3 regions of the Streptomyces sp. NPDC016562 genome follow, and region 3 is predicted to be linked to each of the others. Evidence: riboswitches for the same ligand, from Rfam matches in the RefSeq annotation. Region 3 holds a riboswitch; each other region holds the start of a gene.

Region 1 (2,258 bases), on a different contig from region 3:
TCCGGTGTTGTCGTCGGTGTTGCCGCTGAGGGACGCCCAGCCGATGAACAGCGAGCCCAGCAGCCCGATCAGCAGCAGCGAGACGAGCGTGCCGAGCACGGCGACCGAGGTACGGGCCGTCAGGCCGTGGCACATGTAGAGCGCGATCAGCATGATGGCGCTCGCGCCGATCACCGCCACGACCAGCGGGTTCGAGCCCTGCAGGATGGCCGGGAGGATGAAGAGCGTCAGCACGCCGAAGCTGACGACCAGCGCGATCAGTGCGAACAGCCCGCGCATCCGCCCGACGAGCACGACGGCGAGGGCGAAGATGCCGGCCAGCAGCGCCATCGGGAACTTGCGGTTCACGTCGATCACCGAGTACTGGAGGTCGCGCGGGGCGTCCGGCGCGTACGCCACGACCACCTCCTGGCCGTCCGTCAACTGCCGGGGGGCGCCCGGCTGGACGATCTCCACGAAGGTGCGGCCCTTCTCCGGGCCGCTGCCGATCTCGATGGTGGCCTTCTTGCACTCCCCGGTCTGCGCGGCCTGCGCCTCACGCCCCTCGGGGGTGGAGGTGTCGCCCGTCGGCGGCACCTGCGCGGCGTTCACTGATTTGCAGTCGACCTGTGCGAGCGAGACGACCTTGCCCTGCTGGGTCTGCCGGTCGAAGCCGACCCCCGTGCGCTCGTGGGCGGGGGCGCCGCCGGGCCAGAGGACGGCCATGCCGACGAAGACGGCGGTGGCGAAGGGGATCAGTACGGCCGCGATGACCTTGCGCAGGTGCTTCGACACCGGAGCCGCTGGGCCGTGACCATGGCTGTGCCCGTGAGCATGCCCGTGCCCGTGCCCGTTTCCGTGCCCGGGACCTGGGTGCTCGTGGCCGGTGTGGCCAGCGGGCTCGGTGGGATCGGTGGGGGGCTGCGGCGAAGTCGTCACCAGCAGATCATCGCAAGAGATGAGGGGGCCCACTGTTCAGCACGCCATGGATGACGCTAGCGTGGGGGCTACTTTGCACAACGCGGGAGCTCGGAGCACCGGGCTGAGAGGACGCTGATCACCGTACGCGCATCACGGATGCGTACGGGAAGAGGCTGCGTCGACCGCCGAACCTGTTACCGGGTAATGCCGGCGTAGGGAGATCAGGTCTCATGACCATTCAGGACGACGCACGCACGCCTGCCGTCAGCCAGGACGCCGACGGCCAGACCGAGCGCCAGCCGGGCTGGCACAAGGGATACGTGGCGGGCTCCCGCCCCGACCTCCGGGTGCCGGTCCGCCAGGTCCACCTCACCAACGGCAAGGACGTGACGCTGTACGACACGTCCGGGCCGTACACCGACCCGCAGATCGAGACCGACGTGCGCCGCGGCCTCGCACCGCTGCGCGAGAACTGGATCATCGGCCGCGGTGACACCGAGGAGTACGCGGGCCGTCCCGTGCGCCCCGAGGACGACGGCATCAAGCACACCTCGCCGCGCGGCGGGCTGAAGAACCTCGACGCGGTCTTCCCGGGCCGCCCGCGCCAGCCCCGCCGCGGCCGTGGCGGCGCCGCCGTCACGCAGCTCGCGTACGCCCGCCGGGGTGAGATCACCCCGGAGATGGAGTACGTCGCGATCCGCGAGAACGTCTCCCCCGAGGTCGTGCGCGAGGAGATCGCCGCGGGCCGGGCCGTGCTTCCGGCGAACGTGAACCACCCCGAGATCGAGCCGATGATCATCGGCAAGCGGTTCCTGGTGAAGGTCAACGCCAACATCGGCAACTCGGCCGTCACCTCCTCCATCGAGGAGGAGGTCGACAAGATGACCTGGGCGACCAAGTGGGGCGCCGACACGGTCATGGACCTCTCGACGGGCCGCAACATCCACACCACCCGCGAGTGGGTCCTGCGCAACTCGCCCGTCCCCATCGGCACCGTGCCGCTGTACCAGGCGCTGGAGAAGGTCGACGGCCGCGCCGAGGACCTGACCTGGGATATCTACAAGGACACGGTCATCGAGCAGGCCGAGCAGGGCGTCGACTACATGACGGTCCACGCCGGCGTGCTGCTGCCCTACGTGCCGCTGACCGCCCGCCGCAAGACCGGCATCGTCTCGCGCGGTGGCTCGATCATGGCCGCCTGGTGCCTGGCGCACCACAAGGAGAACTTCCTTTACACGAACTTCGAGGAGCTCTGCGAGATCCTGGCGTCCTACGACGTCACGTACTCGCTCGGCGACGGCCTGCGCCCCGGCTCCATCGCGGACGCCAACGACGCGGCGCAGTTCGCGGAGCTCAAG
Region 2 (2,258 bases), on a different contig from region 3:
ATCGTGCACCAGATCGTCGACGGCATGCGCGCCCTGCGCGACGGCGAGGTCCCCGGCGGCCCCGCCCGGCTGTCGAACATCGTTTTCATGGGCATGGGCGAGCCGCTCGCCAACTACAACCGGGTGGTCGGCGCCATCCGCCGGCTCACCGACCCGGAGCCCGACGGCCTGGGCCTGTCCCAGCGCGGGATCACCGTCTCCACCGTCGGCCTGGTCCCGGCCATGCTGCGGTTCGCCGACGAGGGCTTCAAGTGCCGTCTCGCCGTCTCGCTGCACGCGCCCGACGACGAGCTGCGCGACACCCTGGTCCCCGTGAACACCCGCTGGAACGTCCGCGAGGTCCTCGGCGCGGCCTGGGAGTACGCGGAGAAGTCCGGCCGCCGGATCTCGATCGAGTACGCCCTGATCCGCGACATCAACGACCAGGCCTGGCGCGGTGACCTGCTGGGCAAGCTGCTCAAGGGCAAGCGCGTCCACGTCAACCTGATCCCGCTGAACCCGACGCCGGGCTCCAAGTGGACCGCCTCGCGCCCCGAGGACGAGAGGGCCTTCGTGGAGGCCATCGCCCGTCACGGCGTGCCCGTGACCGTACGCGACACCCGCGGCCAGGAGATCGACGGCGCGTGCGGCCAGCTGGCCGCTTCGGAGCGCTAGGAGCCCTAGGAGCGCTTGGAGCACTGGATTCCGCTTCCGTTCTGCATGATTCGGCCACGGGGTACCCTGTGGCCGAACCAATTTCATATTCCGACAGGGGAGCGCCACAGCGCTGAGAGTGCGGCAACCGTCATCCGCAGACCCTCTGAACCTCGCCCCGGTCATTCGGGGTAGGAAGTTCGGTCACCACTCAAGCTGTTGCGCCCTGCCCGGCGTCCGCTCGCACTGAGCGCCGGGCGGGGCCGCGTCTTCTCCTGGTCATCCCAGGAGGAATCACCAGTGAGCACCACCAAGAAGATCGCGGGCGCCGCGCTCGCGGCCGCGCTGGGCGTCAGCACGCTCAGCGCCTGCGGCGGCGACGCCGAGGACAAGACCGCCGGCGCCGGCGAGAGCCCGAAGTCCAAGACCGTCACCCTCGTCTCGCACGACTCCTTCAACGTGACCGACACGGTCCTGAAGGAGTTCGAGCAGCAGAGCGGCTACACCGTCAAGGTGCTGAAGTCCGGGGACGCCGGCGCGGCACTGAACCAGGAGATCCTCACCAAGGGCTCGCCGCGCGGCGACGTCTTCTTCGGGGTGGACAACACCCTGCTCTCGCGCGCCCTCGACAACGGTCTCTTCACGCCGTACGAGGCCAAGGGCCTGGCCGAGGTGAAGCCCGAGTACGTGCTCGACAAGGAGCACCGCGTCACCCCGGTCGACTCCGGCGACATCTGCGTCAACTACGACAAGGCGTACTTCGCGGACAAGAAGATCGCCCCGCCGCAGACGCTGGACGACCTGATCAAGCCGGAGTACAAGAACCTGCTGGTCACCGAGAACGCCGCGACCTCCTCGCCCGGCCTCGGCTTCCTCCTCGCCTCCGTCGGCAAGTACGGCGATGGGGGCACCTCCCAGGGCGAAGCCTCTGGGGGAGGGTGGAAGGACTACTGGAGCAAGCTGAAGGCCAACGGCGTCGAGGTCGTCGACGGCTGGGAGCAGGCCTACAACGAGCGCTTCTCCGGCTCGGCGGGCGGCAAGAAGGCCAAGGGCGACCGCCCGCTGGTCGTCTCCTACGCCTCCAGCCCCCCGGTCGAGGTGCTGTACGGCGAGCCGCAGCCGGCCGAGGCCCCGACGGGCGTCGCCACCGGCACCTGCTTCCGCCAGATCGAGTTCGCGGGTCTGCTGAAGGGGGCGAAGAACGAGGAGGGCGGCAAGGCGCTCGTCGACTTCCTGATCAGCAAGAAGTTCCAGGAGGACATGCCGCTCCAGATGTTCGTGAACCCGGTGACGGCGAACGCCGCCCTGCCGGAGCTGTTCACCAAGCACGGCGCGGTCGTCGAGAAGCCCGAGAACGTCGCTCCGCAGACCATCGCCGAGAACCGTGAGCAGTGGGTCAAGGCATGGACCGCGCTCGTCGTGAAGTAAGCGGTACGAAGGTTCCGCGCGCGGCGCCGGGGGGCGCCGCGGCGGTCCCCGGCCCCGCCGGGACGGCCGTCAGGGCGACCGCCGTGCGGCTCGCCCTGATGGCCGTTCCCCTCGCCTTCTTCGGGCTGTTCTTCGCCTACCCCGTCGCCGCGATCGTCGGGCGCGGCCTCAAGACCGCCGACGGGTGGCAGTTCGGC
Region 3 (2,258 bases):
GTCCCAGCCGAGTTCCTCGCTGGTGGCGCCGACGACGAGCTCGCCGTTCTCGCGCGGCACCAGGTAGACGTGGCTGCCGCGCACGACGGCCCGCACGGTCCGCGACAGGAAGGGCGCGTAGGCGGGCGGCACCGTGAGCCGAAGGACCTGTCCCTTCACCGGCCGGACCGGTACGGCCGCCTGCGGCGGTACGCCGGCCAGCCTGCCGCTGAGGGAGCCCGCCGCGAGGACCACCTGGTGGGCGCGCACCCGCGTACCGTCGTCGAGCAGGGCGCCCGCCGCACGGTCGGCGGTGACCAGCAGCCGCTCGGCGCGCGCCCGGTGGATGATCACGCCGGCCCGTTCGCAGGCGGCCAGCAGGGCGGCCGCGAGCCGGCGCGGGTCGACCTGGTGGTCGCCGTCCACGCGCAGGCCGCCGCGGACGCCCGGGGCGAGCAACGGCTCCAGGCGGCGGCACTCGCGGCCGGTGAGCCACTCGGACTCCAGGCCGCAGCGGCGCTGCAGGGCGTGCAGTTCGCGCAGGTGGAGCCGGTCGTCGGCGTCGAGGGCGACGGACAGGGTTCCGCAGGCGCGGTAGCCGATGTCGATGCCGCTGGCCTCGGCGAGCTCGGCGGCGAAGTCGGGATAGCGCGCGGCGGAGGCGAGGCCCAGGCCCAGCAGGGCTTCCTCGCCGTAGTGCAGTTCGGTGACGGGGGCGAGCATGCCGGCCGCGACCTGGGCGGCGCCGCCGCCGGGTGCCGGGTCGGCCAGTACGGTGCGCAGTCCGCGCGCCGCGGCCCGCCAGGCGGTGACCAGGCCGATGATCCCGCCACCGATGACGAGCGCGTCGGATCCCCCGGCGGATCCCCTGGCCGAGCCGCCGCCGGAGCCGTCGCCGGATCCGTCGGCGGATCCGTCGGCGGATTCCCTTCGAGATGCGTGCATGGGCGTCCAGCCCCTCCCTTCGCCGGCATGACCCGGATCAGGTTCGTACGGTCGGAGGCCGGCCAGCCTCCCTCTCAGCCCGGTGCGCCGGACTCCCGCGATAGGTACGGTGGCCAGACTAACCCGGCTCCCGACGGCCGGTAAGGCGGCACCTATTCCTGACGGAGCGTCAGATGATTAGGGTGGCCGGGTGAGCGAGCAGACGGAACAGAATCAGCGCGGCGTCGTGATCGTCGGCGCCGGAATGGCCGGGGTGCAGACCGCGGTGGCCCTGCGGGAGCAGGGCTTCACCGGCCCCGTGACCCTCCTGGGAGCCGAACCCCACCAGCCCTACGACCGGCCCCCGCTGTCCAAGGCGGTGCTGCTCGGCAAGGCCGAGGACTCCGCCTTCGACGTGGACTTCGAAGCGCTCGGCATCGAGCTCCGGCTCGGGACGGAGGTCACCGGCCTGCGGGCCGCCGACCGCGAGCTGGACACCGAGGCGGGCCCGGTCCCGTACGAGGTCCTCGTACTGGCGACCGGCGCGCAGCCGCTGACCCTGCCCGGCACCGAGGGCGTCCCGGGCGTCCACCTGCTGCGCACCCTGGACGACGCGCAGCGGCTGCGCCCGGTCCTCGCCCAGGCCCCCTCGGTCGTGGTCGTCGGAGCGGGCTGGATCGGCGCCGAGTTCGCCACCGCGGCCCGGGAGGCGGGCTGCGCGGTGACCGTCGTCGAGGCGGCCGACCGGGTGCTGGCGGGGGCGCTGCCCGCGGAGGTCGCCGCGCCGATGGCCCGCTGGTACGAGGAGGCGGGCGCCGGGCTGATCACCGGCGCGAAGGTCGCCGGGGTCGAGGAGGGCCGGGTCCTGCTGGCGGACGGCCGCACCCTGCCCGCCGACGCGGTCGTCGTGGGCGTCGGCGCGCGGCCCGCCACCGCCTGGCTGGCCGGCTCCGGCGTGGAGCTGGGCCCCGACGGCTCGATCACGGCCGACGCCTACCTGCGGACCTCCCTGCCCGGGGTGTACGCGGTCGGCGACTGCGCGTCCTTCCCGTCCGGGCGCTACGGGACGCGGCTGCTCGTCCACCACTGGGACAACGCGCTCCAGGGGCCGCGGGCGGTCGCGGCGAACGTGCTGGCCGGGGCCGCGGGGCCGGTCCAGGCGTACGACCCGGTCCCGTACTTCTGGTCGGAGCAGTTCGGGCGCTTCGTGCAGTACGCCGGACACCACGGCGGGGCGGACACCCTGCTGTGGCGCGGGGATCCGGCCGGGCCGGCCTGGTCGGTGTGCTGGCTGCGGGACGGCGCGCTGGTGGCGGTGCTGGCCGTGGGCCGCCCGCGCGACCTGGCGCAGGGCC

The links. Region 3 has a riboswitch for thiamine pyrophosphate ahead of thiO (glycine oxidase ThiO). Riboswitches for the same ligand answer to the same signal wherever they lie in the genome.
Region 1: another riboswitch for thiamine pyrophosphate. It lies ahead of thiC (phosphomethylpyrimidine synthase ThiC); the one in region 3 lies ahead of thiO (glycine oxidase ThiO).
Region 2: another riboswitch for thiamine pyrophosphate. It lies ahead of ACF059_RS00385 (thiamine ABC transporter substrate binding subunit); the one in region 3 lies ahead of thiO (glycine oxidase ThiO).

The regions. Positions count from the first base shown of each region.
Region 1 is NZ_JBIBRZ010000004.1:507,539-509,796, forward strand. It holds gene ACF059_RS20855 (YibE/F family protein) at 1-951, opposite strand, end outside; TPP riboswitch at 991-1,136, shown strand; gene thiC (phosphomethylpyrimidine synthase ThiC) at 1,131-2,258, shown strand, end outside.
Region 2 is NZ_JBIBRZ010000001.1:89,187-91,444, reverse strand. It holds gene rlmN (23S rRNA (adenine(2503)-C(2))-methyltransferase RlmN) at 1-654, shown strand, start outside; TPP riboswitch at 740-849, shown strand; gene ACF059_RS00385 (thiamine ABC transporter substrate binding subunit) at 934-2,061, shown strand; gene ACF059_RS00380 (ABC transporter permease) at 2,160-2,258, shown strand, end outside.
Region 3 is NZ_JBIBRZ010000007.1:48,696-50,953, forward strand. It holds gene thiO (glycine oxidase ThiO) at 1-924, opposite strand, end outside; TPP riboswitch at 922-1,033, opposite strand; gene ACF059_RS25740 (NAD(P)/FAD-dependent oxidoreductase) at 1,115-2,258, shown strand, end outside.